Regions from separate parts of the Novosphingobium sp. HR1a genome, predicted to be linked through region 2. Evidence: predicted binding sites of a transcription regulator. Region 2 holds the regulator's gene; the other holds the start of a gene.
What was found. Region 2 encodes LexA, which represses DNA repair genes until DNA is damaged. Its sites were predicted from a motif close to GTTCCNCNCTTGTTCT; they were not measured.
Positions count from the first base shown of each region.

Region 1: a site for LexA is predicted at 8,611-8,626, ahead of HWN72_RS09885 (transcriptional regulator). Genes of this name have one in related genera too.

Region 1 is NZ_JABXWS010000042.1:13,004-23,433, forward strand. It holds gene HWN72_RS09840 (HpcH/HpaI aldolase/citrate lyase family protein) at 1-643, shown strand, start outside; gene HWN72_RS09845 (CaiB/BaiF CoA-transferase family protein) at 690-1,823, shown strand; gene HWN72_RS09850 (MFS transporter) at 1,839-3,017, opposite strand; gene HWN72_RS09855 (IclR family transcriptional regulator) at 3,192-3,980, opposite strand; partial or broken gene HWN72_RS09860 (transposase) at 4,266-4,650, opposite strand; partial or broken gene HWN72_RS09865 (IS110 family transposase) at 4,805-6,101, shown strand; partial or broken gene HWN72_RS09870 (transposase) at 6,311-7,175, opposite strand; gene HWN72_RS09875 (hypothetical protein) at 7,234-7,728, opposite strand; gene HWN72_RS09880 (AlpA family transcriptional regulator) at 7,766-8,122, opposite strand; gene HWN72_RS09885 (transcriptional regulator) at 8,079-8,540, opposite strand; gene HWN72_RS09890 (TrbC/VirB2 family protein) at 8,889-9,233, shown strand; gene traL (type IV conjugative transfer system protein TraL) at 9,260-9,547, shown strand; gene HWN72_RS09900 (type IV conjugative transfer system protein TraE) at 9,560-10,132, shown strand; gene HWN72_RS09905 (type-F conjugative transfer system secretin TraK) at 10,132-10,430, shown strand, end outside.
Region 2 is NZ_JABXWS010000033.1:95,650-106,079, forward strand. It holds gene HWN72_RS06690 (ComEC/Rec2 family competence protein) at 1-1,474, shown strand, start outside; gene lexA (transcriptional repressor LexA) at 1,523-2,215, opposite strand; gene HWN72_RS06700 (molybdopterin molybdotransferase MoeA) at 2,316-3,536, opposite strand; gene moaC (cyclic pyranopterin monophosphate synthase MoaC) at 3,533-4,018, opposite strand; gene trpC (indole-3-glycerol phosphate synthase TrpC) at 4,035-4,826, opposite strand; gene trpD (anthranilate phosphoribosyltransferase) at 4,837-5,829, opposite strand; gene HWN72_RS06720 (aminodeoxychorismate/anthranilate synthase component II) at 5,826-6,422, opposite strand; gene HWN72_RS06725 (phosphodiester glycosidase family protein) at 6,419-7,201, opposite strand; gene HWN72_RS06730 (YcxB family protein) at 7,206-7,730, opposite strand; gene HWN72_RS06735 (anthranilate synthase component I family protein) at 7,727-9,238, opposite strand; gene HWN72_RS06740 (peptidylprolyl isomerase) at 9,261-10,430, opposite strand, start outside.

The DNA.
Region 1 (10,430 bases), on a different contig from region 2:
CGCCCAGACCTTGCCGGGCATCGCCGATCAGCTCCGCGCGGTGGACGCCAATCCGCCCTGTTCGGCGATCGTGCGCGTTCCGAACGACGATCCGATCGGCATTCGCCAAATCCTCGATCTCGGCGCCCAGACGATCATGGTGCCGATGGTCGAAACCGCCGAACAGGCTGCGGCGCTGGTCAAGGCCGCACGCTATCCGCCGCAAGGCGAGCGCGGTATCGGCGGCGCCCGGGCCGCGCGCTGGGGGCGCTACCCGGCCTATGTCGCCGAAGCCAACCGGCAGCTGTGCATCATCCTCCAGATCGAGACCGCTCAGGCACTCGAGAACATCGAGGCGATCGCCGCCATAGACGGCATTGATGCGCTGTTCGTCGGCCCGGTCGATCTGGCCGCCTCGCTGGGTCTGCTGGGCGAAAGCAATTTCGCCGCCCTGTCCGAAGTGACCGCGGGCGCGCTGGCCCGAATCAGGGCAACCGGCAAACCTTGCGGCATCCTGTCGCGCGACCAGCGCCTGGTCCAGCAATTCCTTGATGGCGGCGCGCGTTTCGTCGCGATCGGGATCGATGCCTTCGCGCTGGCCAAGGCGGCTGGCGACATGGCCAAGGACTGGGCGGCCCGGATCGCCGGACAAGCAGCGGATTGAAACGATGCCGACGATCGGATGGCAGACGCAATCGCCCGCCGACGGCATGGCCAAGCCGCTGAGCGGGGTTCGCGTGCTGGAGCTGGCCCGGATCCTGGCCGGTCCATGGTGCGGACAGCTGCTGGCCGATCTTGGCGCCGAAGTGATCAAGATCGAACGGCCGGTCAGCGGCGATGATACCCGCCACTGGGGCCCGCCATTTGTCGTCTCGGACAGCGGCGAAAACCTCGGCGCGGCCTATTACCACTCCACCAACCGTGGCAAGCGATCGATTGCGGTCGATATTGCCAGCCCGGCCGGACAGCGCCTTGTCCGCGAGCTGGCCGCCTCGGCCGATATCGTGATCGAGAACTACAAGGTCGGCGGGCTGCGGAAGTACGGGCTCGATCATCCCGCGTTGAGCGCGCTCAACCCCCGGCTAATCACCTGCTCGATCACCGGCTTCGGCCAGACCGGGCCCTATGCCCACCGTCCCGGCTATGACTATATCGCCCAGGCCATGGGCGGCTTGATGTCGATGACCGGAGAAGCCGGGCGCCAGCCGCAGAAGACCGGGATCGCCGTGGCCGACCTGTTCACCGGGGTCTACAGCGCAGTCGCGATCCTGGCCGCAATCAACCGGCGGCACGAAACCGGACTGGGCGCCCATATCGACATGGCCCTGCTCGATACCCAGGTAAGCGTCATGGCGAACCAAGCCCTGAACTGGATGACCTCGGGTACCGTGCCGCGCCGGGTCGGCAACGGCCACGCCAATCTGGTGCCCTATCAGGCCTTCCCGACCAGCGACGGCGATCTGGTCATCGCAGTGGGCAACGATGGCCAGTTCACCAGCCTGTGCCGAGTGCTCGGCACCGGGCTTGATAATGATGCCCGCTTTTCCACCAATCCCGGCCGGGTCCGCAATCGAGAAGTCTTGCTCGCCGCGCTCGAAGCGCTGACCGCAACCTGGACCCGGCAGGAACTGGCCGACGCGCTCGAGGTCGCCGGCGTTCCGGCGGGTCCGATCAACGAACTCGACGATGTCTTCGCCAACCCGCAGGTCATCGCGCGGGGCATGGCGATCGCGCGCGACCAGCGCACCGGAGTCGCCAGTCCGATCGTGATCGACGGGGTGCGGATGGTTTCGGATATTGCGGCGCAAGGCATCCCCGAAACGCTTGAGGAGCCATTGACCTAGTCCTGAGGCAAGCGTCTATCGGCTCGGCGGATTGAGGCGCTGGAACAGCTTGCCGCGTTCGCTATAAAGCACAAGGGCCAAGGTCAGCGAGCCGACCATGACCAGCGCAATCGCGAGCGGCCGCGGTGTGCCATCGTAGGCATAACCGATCAGGCCGCCCAGCCCTGCCCCCAGCACCAGCCGGAAGAATGCCTGAACCGATGCCGCCGCACCGGCAATATGCCCGAAAGGCTGCAAGGCAATTGCAGTGAAATTGACGAAGACGGTAATCAGCAGGCACATGTTGAGAGACATGAGGACGACAAACTGGACCAGAGTTTCGCCGGGAGCAGAGGCCAGGAGCAATTGTCCCACCGATGCCGCAAGGTGGCAGAAAATTGCGGCATGGCCGATCCGACGGGTGCCGAAGCGCTCGACGATCGCCGAATTGACCAGGCTGGCCAGCGCCATGGTCGCTGCCATCGAGCCGAAGATCAGTGGATAGGCCGAGCCTGCGCCGAAATGTTCGCCAATCAGTTGCTGCGAGCTGTTGATGAACCCGAAGTGCCCGCCGAAAATCAGCGACATGCCGATGACATACCCGATCGACGCCCGGTTCCCGAGCACCGTTGCAACATTGCCCAGCAAGTTGCCCGAGCGCTGCGACTGCCGGTTCTGCTTCGGATTGGTTTCCTCCATTCTGAGCAGGAACCAGACCGTCACTGCCAGCGCCAAAGCGCCGATCACCAGGAAGATCGCGCGCCATCCCGCGAGCTCGAGAATCGCATAGCCCAGGCTGGGCGCGAAGGTCGGCACCGCCATGAACAGCATCGCCACCACTGCCTGCAGCCTGGCCATGCCGGCACCTTCATAGCGATCGCGGATAATCGCCAGCGGCAAAACCGTCAGCCCAGACGATGCGAACCCCAGTATCGCGCGCAGCGCCAGAAGCACGTGGAAGTCGCGCACCAGCGCCGACACCGCATTGACGGCCACGAACAACGCCATGTAGCCGGCCAGGACTGGCTTGCGCCCATAGCGATCGGAGATTGTGCCGGGAATCAGCGAACTCAATCCCGAACTGACCAGGAAAACGCTGATGATCAGCTGGCGCTGGTTGGATTGGGTGATTTGAAAATCGGCAGCGATATGTCCGAGAGCCGGGAGCAATGAGGTGAAGGCAAGCGACTGGAGCGCCTGGATCATCGCCATCATGGCGATGAATTCGCGCCGGCCTATGCCAGATTCCGCCAAGGAACTTTGAAAGTTCACTGAACCGTGCTCTCCTGAAGCTGCCACAGGGCCGGATCAAACCCGCAACACACTGTCAGGAGTTAAAGAAGGCGCCGCCCTTATTGTGCAACGCATTACGCATATCGATACAAAGGGTCAAGCTGGGCCTGGCCAACCGATCGCTTCGCTTGCTTGCCGCGCCTGCTGCAAAATGCGTCCGATCTTTGCCTTGCTGAAATAAGCCTTGTCCTGTGAACGGGCAAGAACGCTCATTGTCGCGACCAGCCGATTTTGCGAATCGAAAATCGGCACCGATACTGCGGCAAGACCCGGCACCACGGACCCATAAGTTCTCGCATATCCGAGTTTGCGAACGGACTCGATTTGCTCAGCCAATTCCCCATCGTCGACAACAATCCCCTCGGCCCTCTCCCGCTCAACGCGATCGCGCGTTTGCGCAGGCGGACAATAGGTCAGGAAAAGGGTGCCGGTGGAGGAGCCTTGCAAAGGCAAGGTGGAACCAACATGCATTGACGTGAACAGGGGGACGCCGCCGTCGATCCAGCGAATTACCGTTGGCCCATAGTCGCCCCAAACACTGAGCAGCCCGGTCGTTTTCAACTCATCCAGCAGGTCCTCGAGATATCCGGTAGCGATGCGCACGGGGTCGAGCCTGGCCATAGCCGCCAGACCCAGACGTACGGCGAGCGTGCCAAGCGAATACCGCCCGCTGGACGAATTTTGTTCGACCATTCCGGTATTGACGAAGGCGAGTAAATATCGATGCGCCTGACTGCGCGAAAGCCCGGAGTTGGACGCAACATCCCGAAGAAACGCGCCACCCGGGTCCGCCTTCAACAGGGCAAGAAGGACCCTCGCTCCAATTTCTACGGACTGAATGGATTTCCGCGGATTGCCATTCACGGAAATATCGACACTTGACATCTCATCACCCTTGGATTTTGGTATCCCCAAAATTTTTCACCTACGCTTCTCGAGCCAATTCAATTCTCAGCAAAACTGGTAAATTAAGATGCTATCCGAACCTTCGCATTCGGCAGAAGACAAGCCTTGAGCTCAATAGCCATGCTAGGGAGCCAGCCAGAATCTTGCAACTGCCTTTGACACCAATGCTACCGCTCGCCTCGAACTGGCTGGTGATTATTCAGCTAATGATAACCGTTTTGCCTGTGACGTGATGACCTGACCCCCAGCTTTCCCCAGCTGGGATTAGAGCCGGGCGGTTGTTTCGCGCATGAGCACGTTTGAAGCAATGGGCTGCACAGCGGGGCCCGTAGGGCGTAGCGGAGCAGGCCATTGCCTATCCACTTCGCCGGCGAGCGCCGCCGGTGTTGCGTAGCCAAGGGATGAGTGCGGTCTCTCCCGGTTGCAGTCTTCGACCCGTGCGGCGATCTCGACTTGGGCATGAGCCAGGCTCATGAACAGCGTCTCGTCGAGCAGCTCGTCACGCATGCGGCGGTTGGAAGCGAAGCTGGTCGAAGGCCTACCTCTCGACGGAACCGTTCTGCATTGGCCTGCCCGGCGCGATGCAATGCCGCTCCACGCCTATCTCCCCGCACCATGCCAGAACCGCATTGCTCGTGAGCTCAATGCCATAGCACATTGGGAAGCGGGCCCTCGAAGGGCCGCTTCGCCTTGATGAAGGCAAGGGTGCGTAGCGCCCGCCGCCTTCATCAAGGCGGTCATGACCGGCCAGCAGGTCTCTAAAAGTGAAGTTGTCGACTCAACACTTTGGAGACGGACCGACCATGACCAAGCGTACCTCTACTCCCGCCGACGCCGTGCTGGTAGCCATCGATATGTCCAAGCACCGCCAGGAGGTGCTGATCGAGCGCCCCGAAGGTGGGCGCCGGCGGCGGATGACGGTGATGGCGACCAAGGCGGACTATGATCGTCTCGCCTCGGAGCTCGGGGATGTCGCTCGTCCCGTGATCGTCGGCTTCGAGGCCACCGGCAACTACCACCGCACCCTAGCGCATCGCTTGCTCTCGGCGGGTTTCGAGCTGCGGCTGATTTCGTCGGTTGCCCTGGCCCGCACCCGCGAGGCGCTGCACAATGGCTGGGACAAGAACGATTCCAAGGATGCGCAGGTAATCCTGCACATGCTGCGGATCGGTGCCACCCAACGCTACGTCGATCCACTCGCCGCCGGCATCAACGATCTGCAGGAGATGTCAAAGACGCACGAGGCGATCTCCAAGGCCAAGACCCAGACGTGGCATCGCCTCCTGACGCACTACCTGCCGCTGTACTTTCCGGAGATCGAACGTTTCGCCGGCAACAGCCGGTCCGACTGGTTCCTGGCCCTGCTCGAGCGGTTCCCGACCCCGGCCAGCATGATCACGCTCGGCAAGGAGGCCTTCACGCGCGAGGCATGGGGCCTGGTCGGCCGCAAGGTGTCCAAGGCCCGGCTGCTCAACGATATTTACGAGACGGCCTGCGCCTCGGTGGCGCTCCCGGTCGATGAGGATTCCATCGCGATCGCCATGTTCCGTATGGTCATCGCTCAGGCCCGCAGCCTGATCCGGCAACGCGACGAGATCGAGCGAACTGCCCATGCTTTGCTCAGCGACAACCGCGATTACCAGCTCCTGCGCATGATCCCCGGGATCGGGCCGATCAACGCGCTGACCATCCTCGCCGAGGCCGGCGACCTTCGCCGGTTTGCCCACCATCGCCAGTTCCTCAAGTTCTGCGGGCTTGATCTTGCGACCTGCCAGTCAGGCACCTTTCGTGGGCGTACCAAGCTCTCGAAGTACGGTAATGCCCGGCTACGGCGCACCTTCTGGATGGCTACCCAGGTTGCCATCCGCCAACGCGACAACAGTTTCCGCGACAAGCTTGGTCGCTATGTGGCCGGACACGGCAACGACCCTGATCGCCGCCGCAAGGCGATGACCGCACTCACCGCCAAGATGGCGCGCGTCGCGCATGCCGTCATCAAGACGGGAGCCGAGTACCGTCCGTTCGTCGAACGGGCGGACACCAGATGGAAGGACCCCTCTCTGTCGTGCCGTGAGGGCGCTGCGGCGACCCTGTAGATAATGTTCGGGCCTTCCATCTGGCATCCGCATCTCATTTTAAGGACGGTGAGGACCACGACCGATGCGGCCGCTGGATCCTGTGTTTGCTATGGCCGAGAGCGCATTCCTTGACGATGGAAGCCATCTGGATCAGAACGACATCAGCGCTGATCATGATCGGCGCAACGAGACCTGCTGGCCGTTTTCCGCCGCTGCTTCCCGACCTAGGACGTTGTCGCTGACGATCACCCCCGGCTTGCCGCACTGTGCGATCAGCTCTGTCAACTGGCGCACGACACGGCCGCCTGAGATCGATATGTCCGACACCGCCGCAAGGCACTCCCGGGTCACGTCATCGACCAAGTTGAGTTCGGAACCGCCTTCCTGGCGCCATCCGATCGTGCACGGATCGGAGCGAAGCGGAGAGGGGCGGGCAGCGTCCAACTCAAGGCTCCAGCGCTGGTTCGGCAGGGCCAGCACCGGAGCAGGTGCCCGTGTTCCAACAGCACGCTTGCGGCTCCGGCGTCGCCTGACCGCCAGTCCCTCCTCACGATAGAGGCGCTGGGTCTTCTTGCGGTTGATCATAACGCCCTCCCGGCGCAGCAGGATGTGCAGACGGCGATATTCGAACCGGCGACGCTGGTTGGCCAGATCGCGCAGCTTCGCGCAGATCGGCATTATCGTCCCGAGTGGAACGATAACGCACGCTTTTGCGAGCGGCATCGATGATACGGCACGCCCGCCGCTCGCTCATCACCTGACAATCCTGGAGATGAGCGAGCGGCGGGCGTCAAAACTTCTTTGCCAGGAGATCGTTGGCTGCGCCGCCGTTCGGGTCAGCGCAGCGTTGTCCAGCATCGCATCAGCCAGCACCCCTTGAGCCGGCCGTTCTCGTCCTCGAGCGAACGCAGCCGCTTCGCCTCGGACACCTTCAGCCCGCCGTACTTCGCCTTCCAGCTGTAGATCGTCCCTTCCGACACACCGTGCCGGCGGGCGAGCTCGGCGGTCTTCGCTCCCGCCACGCTTCCTTCAGCACGCCAATGATCTGCTCCTTCGGAACCGTAGGCGTGAAAGCACAAAACCTCGTTCGCTTCATCTCGTCCTTCCTTCTCTCAGGTGCGGACTCTAATCCAGCGTGGAGGAAAATCAGGGGGTTAGGTCAGGGTCAGGTCATGTTCGCGCAAGGCGTGATTGAAAGCTAAGCGACCCCGCTCGAGTTCCTGCTCCCAGTCCTCGTAACCTGATACACCCCTCTGATGCTGCCAGAAAGGATGGTAGACATAGAGATTGTCGAGAAGGAGGCGGATATCCTGAGTGAACCGCTCCCGAACCGCGTCGTAGACACGGTGGCGCCCATCGAACTTTACGAGCGTCGAGAAAAACGATTGGAACAGCCCACGCTCGCCTTCTGGCGCTGAGCTGCTGGCCGAGGCCTCTACGTCACCGGCATAGGCAGCGTTGAACCCGATCCAGAGCAGGATGAAGCGAACGTCCTGTTCTTCCTGTTCTGCTTCGGCCCGACGAAGCCACGATAGTGAGCGATGAGCCCGAAGGGTTGGTGGCGTTGAAAAGCCGTCGCGAAGCGCACGCTGCTTCTCTTTCAAGGCTTCAGGATGGAGAGGATTGCCTGCCGGGTATCGATAAACCATGCGCGCAACTTAGCGCGATGATTTCTTTCGGGATAGTTTACAGAACGTCTCGATGCGGCTTGTCCGCAATTGATCTGATCCACGCGTCGATTTCCTCCTCAACCCACACAGTGCACTTGGGCCCGAGCGAGCGGGATTTGGGAAAGCGCCCTTCGCTCATCCGCTGATAGATTGACGAACGACGCAGGCCGACCCGGTCGATGACTTCGGGCAGCCGCAAGAGCCGGGCTGGCGGGGGGCCTAGTGGCGAAGCCTGGTCAGCGCTTGCGCCGTCCTCGGTAGGCTGGGGCTGTGCATTCATGATCGTTCCTGTCGGGTCAATTCCTCGGTCCTCTCCGAGGTGAATTGGATCAGCGCGGCAGCGACATCGAAATGTCGCGGTTAGCAAAATCATCAATGTGCTTGGCAAGCATGCGGGCAACGAGCTGCGAAGTGCCGTTCGCCCACCGGGGCCGCAAATCCTCGACGCGTCGCCCAAGCGTGCGTTCGAGCTGACCTGGCAAGGCCGTGAAGAAGTCCTCGAGGAACTCCCCCATTTCGCTGCGCATCCATTCGCAGGCGAGATCCTCTTGACCTGCCAAGGCGAGAATCATGCTGGCGCGGGGAAAAGCGCCGCAGACATCGAGAACGCGCGCGGCTTCATCAAGGCCGATCGGCCGATCGCCGCGCATCACACGAAGCAATGTCTCGCGGTGGATCCCGACTTCCCGAGCGATCTGGTGCTTGGGCTTGTCAGACGACTCGATTGCATGTGCGAGGATGTGCGCGAGACTGGTGTTGGCTTCGCCTCGAAATGGCGCGGGATGGTGCATCGACAAAAACTCCAACGATGAGGAACTGAGTCGTAGCCATATCGCGCGTGATCCATGTAGGAAAATGAAAAGAACATTTGCGGAACATCTCGTTTCTAGGCGAATCATCCCCTAGGCCCGAGTCGCCGACAATCACCGCCACGCTTGTCGGGATTCGTCGACGTTGATTGCGATATAAACCGCTGTTTCTGCGTATTATCGCCGACGCTGACCAATTGATGCGTCCATATCCGTCCGCCACTTCAGCTCCAGCGGCAATCCGACTTTCCTACATCGATTTCCTAGATGCATGTGGAACACACAGCGAACGAAACAACGCTGGGTTCACCCCTCCAGATGGAGCTCCATATGCAGTCTCTCACCCTCTCCCGGCGTTCCGGCGCCATTGATCACAACCCCTCGAAGTTCGGGCGGGCCATGACCATTGCAGTACCGCTTGCGGTCGCAGCACTGGCCGCCAGCGCTGCCTACGCCGGCGCCGACACGACCTTCACCCCTGCCCTCACGAAATTCACGGATTTCCTCGAAGGCTCGGGCGGCAAGATCATCACCGTCCTCAGCCTTGCAGGCGGCCTCATCGGTCTCGCCTCGGGCCGGTTCTCGCTCGGACAGGTCGCTGTTCCTGTCGGTGTCGGCATCGGCGTCGGCACGGGTGTTCCGATCGTCACCTCGGTCGTCACCGCGGTCATCTGACGCATCGGACGGGAAGGCGCGTCGCCATGGCAGACCCATATATCATCCCGCGTCGGCTCGACGATCCGGAGCTCATCGGCTTCTGGACCATCGACGAGTTCGCCGGGATGCTCATCCCCTTCACCTGGGGGATCCTCAGCCAGCATATCTTTATCGGCATCATCGTTGCCTTCGGCGCCTGGTTCGCGCTGCGAAAGGCAAAAGCAGGACGCGCCAGCTCCTGGGTAGCCCATGCCGCCTATTGGTATCTGCCGGCCGGATTGCTGGGCCTAAAATCGACGCCGCCTTCCCACTGCCGCCTGCTCGCCGGTTGAGGGGAGATATCCATGTTTGCAGACATTTCACACGAGCGTCAGCAGTCGCTGCTGCGCCAGCGCAACCTCTTTGCGCTCACCAGCGCCGGACTTGGTATTGCGCTCGTCGTAGCGGTCAGCCTTGCTGCCACCCGCGACCGCGAAGTCGTGCTCCTTCCAACGCTCCCCAAGCAGCTGACCGTCAGCAGCGCGGGGGTCGAGGCCGACTATCTCGAACTCGTGACCCGCGATGCCGCGCTCGTTCTCCTCAATCGCAGCCCCGAGGGCCTCGATTACTGGATGAACGAAATCCTGAAGCTGGCAGATCCCGCAAGCTATGGCCGCCTCAAGGCCGAGCTCGTCCGGATCGTCGAAGAGCAACGGGGTTCGGATGTCACCCAGGCCTTCGTCATCCGGTCGATGACCGTCGACCCCAAGGGGCTGACTTCCGATGTGACGGGCACGCTCAAGACCTTTGTCGGCGCCCAGGTCATCGCGAGCGACGAACGCCGTTTCCGCTTCAACTGGACCTACCGGGGCCTGCGTCTCGCGCTGTCAGGCTTCAGCCAGTTGCCCCCCAAAGACCCAACGAAGGAGGCCCAGTGATGGCTTACCGACGCAAGACGCGCGCGTGGAGCCTGGCTCTTTGTGCCAGTACCATGCTCGCATTTTCAGGGAGCGGCGCGCAGGCCGCCGACCAGTTCAAACAGGCTGCAGACGGAGCGAGCATCGAATGCGCTGTGTCGGCCCGCGAGCTGACGCGCTTCGCGCTTATCGACGACCAGTTTGCCAGCGTGTCGAAGATCTCGACCGGCACGCCCTACAACGATTTTGCGGTCACCAACGAACCGCTGCGCGGCGACATTTATGTGTCGGTGCCCGAAACCTATGCGGCCCGCTCGAT
Region 2 (10,430 bases):
GAACCATATTCGCGCCCGCATCGGGGACGAACGAGCGGGCATCGCCGCTGCATTCGTCACCGGCGATCGCGGCGGCATTACGGAGGCTGACGACCAGGCCATGCGCGACTCGGGGTTGGCGCATCTGCTCTCGATCAGCGGCCTGCATGTCAGCGCGATGGTCGGGGCGGTCTATCTACTGGTCATCCGGTTGCTGGCGCTGTTCCCGTGGGTGGCCCTGAGGGTGAGGCTGCCGGTCGTCGCGGCCGGTGCGGGGGCCGCTGCAGGCGTCGCTTACACTTTGCTTTCCGGGTCGGAAGTTCCGACCGTTCGGTCCTGCATCGGCTCCCTCCTGGTCCTGATCGCACTGGCTTTGGGGCGGGAGCCCTTGTCCCTGCGCATGCTTGCGGTGGCGGCGTTCTGCGTCCTGTTGCTCTGGCCGGAGGCGGTGATCGGGCCGAGCTTCCAACTGAGCTTCGGCGCGGTCCTGGCGCTGATCGCCGTCAGTACGGCCAAGCCCGTGCGGCACTTCCTTGGACCGCGCGACGAAGGGCTTGCCATGACCGGGCTTCGCCATCTTTCCCTCCTGCTGCTGACGGGCGTGGTCATCGACCTCGCGCTCATGCCGATCGGCCTGTATCATTTCCACCGCGCCGGAGTGTATGGAGCGCTGGCCAACGTGGCGGCAATTCCGCTGTCTACCTTTGTCGTGATGCCTTTGCTGGCTTGTGCATTGGTCCTCGATATCGCCGGGCTGGGCGGGCCGGTCTGGTGGCTCGCCGGAATCTCGATAGACCTGCTGGTCGGCCTGGCCCGCTGGTTCGCGTCGAGACCGGGCGCTGTGAACCTGCTTCCCGGTACAGACACCTGGGCATTCCTGCTTTTCGTCGCGGGAGGTCTGTGGATGGGCCTTTGGAGCGGCCGCATTCGCTGGGCCGGGCTACCGATCGCCTCGGTCGGTGTGTTCTTGCTGGCGACCGCACCGGCGGCGGACATGCTGGTGTCCGGAGATGGTCGCCATGTCGGGCTGGTCGAAGATGGCGGGAAACGGCTTTACCTGCTTCGAAACAGCGAAAGCGGCTACGCCCGGGACAATCTCATGGAATTCGCCGGGATCGAGGCAGACCCGGTCACGTTCGACAAGTTCCCGGGTGCCCGCTGCAACCGTGATTTCTGCGCCTTGCCGGTCAGACGCTCCGGCACCACGTGGCATGTGCTGGTTTCGCGGGGCCGCGATGCCGTCGCGGAACGGTCGCTCGCCGCTGCATGCGAACGCAGCGACATCGTCATATCGGATCGCTGGCTGCCGCGCAGTTGCAAGCCGCGCTGGTTCAAGGCCGATCGAGGATCGCTTGGGCAGACTGGCGGGCTGGCGGTATATCTGGGCAAGGCCCGTATCGATACGGTAGCCCAGACCCAAGGTGAACACGGCTGGTGGCGTCCCCGGCCTGTTCACCGTTACAGGAATGCTCCTGCGCCGCGCAAATCGCAGTAATTACCGGTTGCTGCTGCGCCAAGGCCTTCATGGCGCAGCGTGGCCGTGTCAGTTGTACCGTCGAAGCAGGCCGGCGAGCTTGCCTTGGACTTCCACTTCGTCCGCACCGTAAATCTGCGGTTCGTAAGCGGCATTTGCGGGATCCAACCGCACCATTCCCGCCTCGCGCCGAAGGTACTTGAGGGTGGCCTCTTCCCCGCGGATCAGGGCAACGACGATCTCGCCGTCGCGAGCGGCATTCGTGCGCTTCACGAGGGCGAAATCACCATCCAGAATGCCCGCCTCGATCATCGAGTCGCCGGAGACCTCGAGCGCGTAATGCTCGCCGGAGCCAAGCAGGGCGGCAGGGACAGGCAACATGGACTGTCCTTCGAGAGCCTCGATCGGCACACCTGCGGCAATACGCCCGTGCAGCGGGATCTCGATAACGTCGTTGGCGGCTTCGACGGAACGACGCGGCGTCTGCGGACGCGCCAATCCATCATTGCTGTTCGCTGCAGAAGGACGCAGGGCCTTGCTTCCCGTGTCATCGGCCTGGCGCAAGACTTCGAGCGCACGTGCACGGTTGGGAAGGCGGCGGATGAAGCCGCGTTCTTCCAGTGCGGAAATCAGTCGGTGAACACCGGACTTGGACTTGAGGTCGAGCGCCTCCTTCATCTCCTCGAAGCTGGGGGAGATGCCTGTCTCCTCAAGCCGGACCTGGATGAACCGGAGCAATTCGTGCTGCTTGCGCGTCAACATGTCGCTGCCTTCTCGTGACCTCCGAACCAGGCAAACCCTGATCGCGTTTGTTCTGGTAGTGAACATTGAGGGAACAATCAAGCAACCAATTGCCGATACTTCAGGCAATACCGCCGTTCTGGAGCAAGTATATCCGGACTTCTTCACCAGCCTGTGCCGGACCGGCCAGCGCCGACCGATCGACCAGCACGTTGCTTGCCGCCAGGGACGACAGGGCGCCGCTGTCCTGCAGCGGGCTTACCGTCACATTTTCTCCGTCCCACCAACCGCGCAGGAATTCCCGGCGACGGCCGCTTGGGTGCAGCGGCATGGCCAGCCGGGCTGTCAGCCGCATGGGCAAGGGGCGCGCAGCCCCCTGCATCGCGCGCAGGACGGGGAGCAGGAAATGGTAAGCGGTGACGTAGCTGGAGACCGGATTGCCCGGCAGGCCCAGCACGATCTGACGGCGTCCTGCCACGTCGCGGGTGGCGACTAGGATTGGTTTGCCGGGCTTGATCGCGACACGCCAGAAATCGATGCCCGCGCCCCAGCTTTCGAGTGCCGGACGAATGAGGTCGTGATCGCCGACCGAAGCGCCGCCGCTCGTTACGATGAGGTCGGCATCGGCGGATGCTTCGAAAGCGGAGGTTATTGCCTTGATCGTATCGGGCACCGGGCCGATCCGCCGCGCATCCACGCCCAGCGAACGCGCCATGGCCGTCAGCATCGCGCCGTTGCTGGCGGGAACCTGGTGCGGTGCACAGCGCTCCGGATCGGAGGCGAGTTCGTCGCCGCTGTCGATCACGGTCAGGCGCGGTGTGCGATGCACGGGAAGGTGCGTATGGCCGGCCGCGATCGCCAGCGCCATCTGCGCGGGCGCGATGTGCAGACCAGCGGGCAGGACTTCCACGCCCTGGGCAAAATCCATCCCGCAATGGCGGATGTGCTTGTGCGCCGGTGCGGGCGGCTCGCCCGAGAGTATAAGGTTCGCGCCCTCGCGTGTCAGGTCTTCCTGGATTATGACGGCCGCCGCGTCGGGCGGCAGCATCGCGCCCGTCGAAATTCGGACTGCCTCTCCTTGCGAGAGCGGGCCGACATAAGGATGCCCGGCGGCACTTTCACCGACGATCCTCCAGGGGCCGCGCATGTCGCCTGCCGTGACGGCGTAGCCGTCCATGGCTGACAGATTTGCGGAGGGCTGCGTGCGTCTGGCGTGCAGCGGTTCAGCCAGGAAACGGCCGAGCGCGCCTTCGATATCGACACGCTCTATCGACAGCGGGGTGACGAGCGCGAGGAGGCGAGCTTGTGCCTCCTCCAGAGAGAGCGGCGCGGAGCCGTTCATTCAGTCCATCCGTCCATCTTCCAATGGCCTGATTTACCGCCGATTTTCTCGACCAGGCGGATGTCTCCGATGACCATGCCCTTGTCGAGCGCTTTGGCCATGTCGTAAATTGTGACAAGTGCGATAGAAGCTGCTGTTATCGCTTCCATTTCTACCCCGGTGCGACCGGTCAGCGAAGCCTTCGCGATGACGCGGATAGCATTATCCTCGAAAGCGAAGTCGAGGTTTACGGCATCGAGCGGCAGCGGGTGGCACATGGGGATGAGATCGGCCGTCCGCTTGGCCGCCATGATGCCAGCAATGCGCGCGGTTCCAAGCACGTCACCCTTCGGAGCATTCCCGGCGCGGATCGCGGCAAGGGCATCCGCGCTCATGGAAATGCGTCCGGATGCCACGGCGATGCGCTGCGTCTCGGCCTTGGCGCCAACGTCGACCATGTGCGCGTTGCCGTCCGGGTCGATGTGAGTGAGGGACTTGCTCATCGCGAACCCATGGCGTTCAGGCTCCGGTTAGTAGCGCGCGCGTGGCTGCCTCGATGTCGTTCTGGCGCATGAGGCTTTCGCCGACGAGGAATGTCCGGGCGCCGCACGAGGACAGGCGTACCAGATCGGCATGGACGTTGATGCCGCTTTCGCTCACCAGCAGCGTGCCTGCCGGCGCCAGCGGGGCGAGGCGCTCAGTCGTGCCGATATCGGTGGCGAAACGTCGCAGGTCACGGTTATTCACACCAATAAGGCGCGATTTCAAACGACTTGCACGCTCCATTTCAGATTCGTTGTGAACTTCGACGAGGCAGTCGAGGCCACGCTCGGTCGCAGCGGCTTCGATTTCCGCCATCAGCACGTCGTCCAGTGCGGCGACGATGATGAGGATGGCATCGGCACCGATCGCGCGCGCTTCCGCGACCTGCCAGGGATCGACCATGAAATCCTTGCGGATCACCGGAAGGCCGCAGGCGGCGCGGGCCTGGATGAGGAAATCCTCGTGGCCCTGGAAGTAGGGAGCATCAGTGAGCACGGACAGGCACGCGGCGCCGCCCCGCTCATAGGCGACCGCGTGCTGTGATGGCTGGAAGTCGCTTCTGATCAATCCTTTGGAAGGCGATGCTTTCTTGATTTCTGCAATCAAGGCGTAGCCGGTCGCGGCTTTGGCGCGCAGTGCCGCCTCGAAGCCGCGAGGGGGCGTCTGCATGGCAGCGCGGGCGTCGAGATCGGCGATCGTGGCCAGCGGCTTGCGGGCGGCGACCTCCTCGCGCTTGGTATCGCAGATTTCGGTAAGTTTATCGGACATGGAATCCTCGTCAGGCACGGGTTGCCGCGATCCAGCAGTCGAGCAAAGCCTTGGCGAGGCCCTTGTCGATCGTTTCTGCCGCTTCTTCGACGCCCTCGGCCCAGGTGTCCACTTCACCGGCCACAAGCAGCGCGCCTGCGGCATTGAACAGGACGGCGTCGCGATAGGCGCCGGGAGCGCCCATCAGCAGGTCGTTGAGGGCACGGGCGTTGTAGGCGGGGTCGCCGCCGCGAATGGCATCGACTGCGGCCGTCGGTAAACCGGCATCCTGCGGAGCGACGCGGCGCATCGACAGTTCCCGGCCGCGAATATCCGCGACTTCGTTGCCGCCTGCGAGGCTCAACTCGTCGAGGCCCTCATCACCGGAAATGACCATCGAGTGCTCGGTGCCAAGCCGCAGCAGGGCATCGGCGTAGATCGGCACATAAGCCGGGCGTGCGATGCCGACTAGCTGGCGCGAGACTTGCGCCGGGTTCGCCAGCGGCCCCATCAGGTTGAAGATCGTGCGGCGGCCTAGCGACTTGCGCAGCGGCATCAGCCGACCCATCGTCGGGTGGTGGCGCGCGGCGAACAGGAAGCCGATGCCGATTTCGGCGAGCGTGGATTCTGCAGTCTCGACGGCGCGGTCGAGGTTCAGCCCCATCGCTTCGAGGGTATCGGCGGCGCCCGCTTTGGAACTGGCAGCGCGGTTACCATGCTTGGCGACGGGGACGCCCGCAGCCGCGACCACCAGAGAAACGGCGGTCGAGACGTTGAGGGTGTGGAAGCCGTCGCCGCCGGTGCCGCAGACGTCGATGGCGCCTGCGGGCGCCTTCACCGGGATCATCCGCTCACGCATGGCGCGAGCCGCGCCCGCGATTTCGCTGGCGGTCTCGCCGCGATCCGACAAGGCGACGAGGAACTCGGCGATTTCGGATTCGGGCATTTCGCCGTCGAGGATTGCGGCGAAGGCTGCCTGGGCCTCGTCCTCGGCGATCGGGTGGAGAGGGTCGGGAAGGGTCATGCGCTCAGCCGTTCCGGCAGTTTGGCCTCGATACCGCAAGTGCGCAGGAAGTTTGCGAGCATGGCATGGCCGTGCTGGGTGGCGATGCTTTCCGGATGGAACTGGACGCCGTGGATCGGCAGGCTCGCATGGCGGAAGCCCATGACATGGCCGTCGTCCGAGCGGGCGTTCACCACCAGCGTCTCAGGGATATCCTCGACGATCAGCGAGTGATAGCGCGTCGCGGTGAAGGGCGAGGGCAGCCCGGCGAAGACTCCGGTGCCGTCATGCGTGACAGGAGAGGTCTTGCCGTGCATCAGCCCGCCGCGCACGACCTTGCCGCCGAAATACTGGCCGATCGACTGATGGCCGAGGCACACGCCGAGGAGCGGCATCCCCGCATCCGCTGCCGCGCCGACGAGGTCGAGGCTGATGCCCGCCTCGTTGGGGGTGCAGGGGCCGGGCGAGATCAGGAAGCCCTTCGCACCGCTGGAAATGGCCTGGCCTGCGCTGAGCGCGTCGTTGCGCACGACCTCCACTTCGGCGCCCAGTTCCATCACGTAATGGACCAGGTTCCAGGTGAAGCTGTCGTAATTGTCGATGACGAGGATCATGACTTCGCCTTTGCGCTTTTCTCGACGACGATCAAGGGGCCGAGCGGAGGGCCGCCGTCGACGCGGCCATGTTCGGGGTCCCAGAGCGAGGATACGCTGCCGTCAAGGAACAGCGCATTGTCGCATTTCAGGGCGTCGCGGAAATAGCGCGCGAGCTTGCCGAAGGATACCGGCTCGTCGGAAATGACGAAGTGGGCGCGGCCCTTGTCATCGATGCCGACGCCGTTGCGCAGCTTCAGCGATGTGCCGTCATCGTCGATCTTCGGGTGCAGCTTGCCGGAGATGACCAGCATCGGGCCGGACTGGGTGCCGAAATCGGGACGGTCGGTGACGGACTTTGCGAAGTCGTCGCTGGCGCGGACATGCCAGTTGCCTGCCGCGTCGCCGTAGAAGACGCCGTTGGGGCTGAGGTGAAAGTTGCCCCAGCCTTCGTTGGTATTGAGGGCATGCTGCTTCTCGCCGTTCTCGACGTAGTAGCCGATCGGCTTGCCATCGGCGTCGAACATGCCGCCGTTCATCGCGAAGGCAACTTCGTGGCTGCGCGCCGGGCGGTCCACCGCGAGTTGCGAGAGGCTGCGATACGGCGCGCCGCCCTTGGGGCCGAGGACGGTGTGAATGGTGTGACGACCCGGCACGGCGGTACAGTGCGTGAAGCTGGCGCCCTCGAAGCTCGCGCCCTGGCATGGCGGAGGAGGCGGGGCCGATGGCTTGGCTGCGGGTTCGTCGGCGGAGCAGGCGGCGAGGATCGCGCAAGCTGCGAGGGCTAGGGGCGTTCGCATGCGATCAGATCCGCTTGACCTGACACCGCCCGAAGCCTTCGCGAAAGCTGTCGAGAATGTCGTTGCCAACCTGGTCCTTGGGCAACCATATCATGGTGCAGCCAGCTTCAGGCTTGGCGAGGAGAAGCCGATCGTCTTCGGTCCACCAGCGGAAGTCCTTCCAGTTAAGGCTCAGGTCGACCGAGGGGCTGGCCACGGTGAAGCCGTCGCCTTGCATCCGATAGCTGGCGGCATTTCCGGCAAGATCGTTTTTCTGCCAATGGGTAAGGGCCGTGCGGGGCAACGAATAGAAAAAGCCGATCGCGAGCAGCACTCCGGCTCCAACGAAATAGGCCAGTGAATGCAATGCCGATGCGCCGATCCTTGAAAGAAGGGACCCGGCATAAGCGCCGACGTTCAGCGCGGAGACGGTCACAAACAGCGCCAGCAAGAACAGGGCCGACCGCAATGTCAGCCACTGTCGGAGCAGATATAGCCGGTTGGCGTGCAGATAATCGGGATAGCGGTATTCAGTCGTGAAGGCGCTCACTGCCCGAACCCGGGTTCCCCGGCCACGCGGATCGCTTCGCGCGCGGCGGCGAAGAGGGCGCCGCTCTTGGCTTCGCATTCGCGCTGTTCGTAGGCCGGGTCGCTGTCCGCCACGATGCCTGCGCCTGCCTGCACGTGCAGCACGCCGTCCTTGAGCAGGCCGGTGCGCAGGACGATGCAACTGTCCACCGAACCGTCCGGCGCGAAGTAGCCGACGCCGCCCGCGTAAGGGCCGCGCGTCTCGGGCTCCAGTTCGGCGATGACCTCGCAGGCACGGACCTTGGGCGCGCCCGAGACGGTGCCTGCCGGGAAGCCCGCGAAGACCGCGTCGATGGCATCATGCTTCGCGGTGTCGAGCCGGCCGACAACGTTCGAGACGATGTGCATGACGTGGCTGTAGCGCTCGATGGTGTAGCTGTCGGTGACCTCGACGGTGCCTGCAGCGGCGACGCGGCCGACGTCGTTGCGGCCGAGGTCGAGCAGCATCAGGTGCTCGGCGCGCTCCTTGGGATCGGCGAGGAGGCCGGCTTCGTTGGCCTTGTCCTCGGCCGGGCTGGCGCCGCGCGGACGGGTGCCCGCGATCGGGCGGATGGTGACTTCGCCGTCACGCACGCGCACCAGGATTTCCGGGCTGGAGCCGACCAGCGCGAAGCCGGGCAGGTCGAGGAAATAGAGGAACGGCGAGGGGTTCACGCGCCGCAGGCTGCGGTAAAGCGCCAGCGGCGGGAGCGGGAATTCGCAAGTGAAGCGCTGGGCCAGCACGACCTGAAAAATGTCGCCCGCCTCGATGTAGTCCTTCGCGCGCAGGGCCATCGCCTTGTAGTCTTCCGGCGCGACGACGGGCGTGCGCACCGGCTCGGCGAGATCGGTGGCGACGGGCACGACGGGTGCGGGGGCGGCGAGGCGGCGCAGGGCTTCGTCGATGCGCTCGGCGGCGCGGTCGACGGCCAGAGCGGCGTCACCCGTTTCCGGCCACACCGGCGCAACGCAGAACAGTTCGTCCGAAAGCCGGTCGAAGATCAGGATCAGCGACGGGCGCACGAACAGCATGTCGGGCACTTCGAGGGGGCTTTGCGGCGCGCGCGGCAGCTTCTCGACAAGGCCGATCGTCTCGTAGCCGAAGTAGCCGACGAGGCAGGCGAGAGCCTTGGGCAGCGCGGCCGGAACCTCGCAGCGGCAGGTCTCGACCAGCGCGCGCAGTTCGGCGAGGGTGCCGCCGCCGAGCGGTGCGAACGCCTCGCGGTCGGCCTGCCATGCGCGGTTGATCTCGCAGGCCTCGCCGCTCGCACGGAACACGAGGTCCGGGTCGAGGCCGAGCAGGCTGTAGCGCCCGCGCGTCTCGCCGCCTTCGACCGATTCGAGCAGGAAGTCGCCGCGCCCGTCCTCGATCAGCTTGAGGGCGGCGCCAACCGGCGTTTCGGTGTCGGCGACGAGCTTGCGCCAGACCAGCGCGGGTTTGCCCTGCGCCAGCTGCTCAAGCGTCGCCTTGCGATCGAATTCGCGCTCCATTGCTGCCACCCCTCGCTTCGGCTCAGTTGGCGGCGGCGGTGCCGGCGAGCTGGTCGCGCACGGCGGTGATGGCATCGTCGTGACGCTTCACGCCGACGTCCTTGCGCATCGCGGCACCGAGCGCGGAGGCGTAGCTCTGGCCGAGCTGCTGGCCGAGTTCGGTCTGGGCACGGCGGATCATGTCGGGCGAATCGATCGTGGCGGGCACGATGTCCTTGAGCTGGACGACGAACCAGCCGCGTTCACCCTCGGCCGACTGCACCTTCACGGTGTTCTTGGCCATGTGGAACATCAGCGAGACCGGCGGCGGCACCTGACGGCCCGACTGCAGCGCGGCGGCCAGGGTCGGGCGCGACATCGAGACCTGCTGCGGCGCGGGCAGCTTTTTGCCCGAGGCAGCCATGACCTGCTCGATCGACTGGCCCTTGCGGATCGCGGCCTGCATCTTGAGCGCGGCGGCCTTGGCGGCCTTCGAACCGGCGTCGATGGCCCAGGCGAGCTTCACGTCGTTCTGGATCTGCGCCAGCGGAGCCGGGGCGGACGCCTGGATGTCGGTGACGTCGTAAATCGCGAAGGACTTGCCCTTTTCGATCTCGGCGACCTGCGGCTGTTCCTGGCCCATTTCGAACGCGGTCTTGAGGAGCGGCTGCAATTCGGCGGGCATCGTTTCGCCGGGCTTCATGTAGACTTGCCCATCAGCGGTCAGTGACGGGGTCTGCTTGACCTCGGCGCCGAGCGACTTGGCGACTTCGGCGAGGTTGGAGCCGCCCGAAAGCTGCGCGTCGATCTTCGAGAAGGCGTCGCTGTAGGACTTGCGGGTCTTTTCCTCGGCGATCTGCTTGGTGAGGTCACCCTTCACTTCGGCAAGGGTCTTGGCCGGGGTCTTGATCTCCTCGTCGACGCGGATGACGTGCCAGCCGAGCACGCTCTTCTGCGGTGCGGCCAGCTTGCCGACCGGCGCGGCGAAGACGGCCTGCGCGACGGCGGCCGAGAACTGGCGCGAGAGATCCTCACGGCTGAACGATTCGAGCTTCGCGGCGGACAGGCCCTTTTCCGAAGCGGCGGCTTCGAGCGACTTGCCCTTCTCGACTTCGGCGACGATGGCCTTGGCGGCCGGCTCGGTCGGCACGACCAGCTGCGTGATGCGGCGATCGTCCTTGGCGGCATAGGCGGCCTTGTTCGCCTCGAAGCG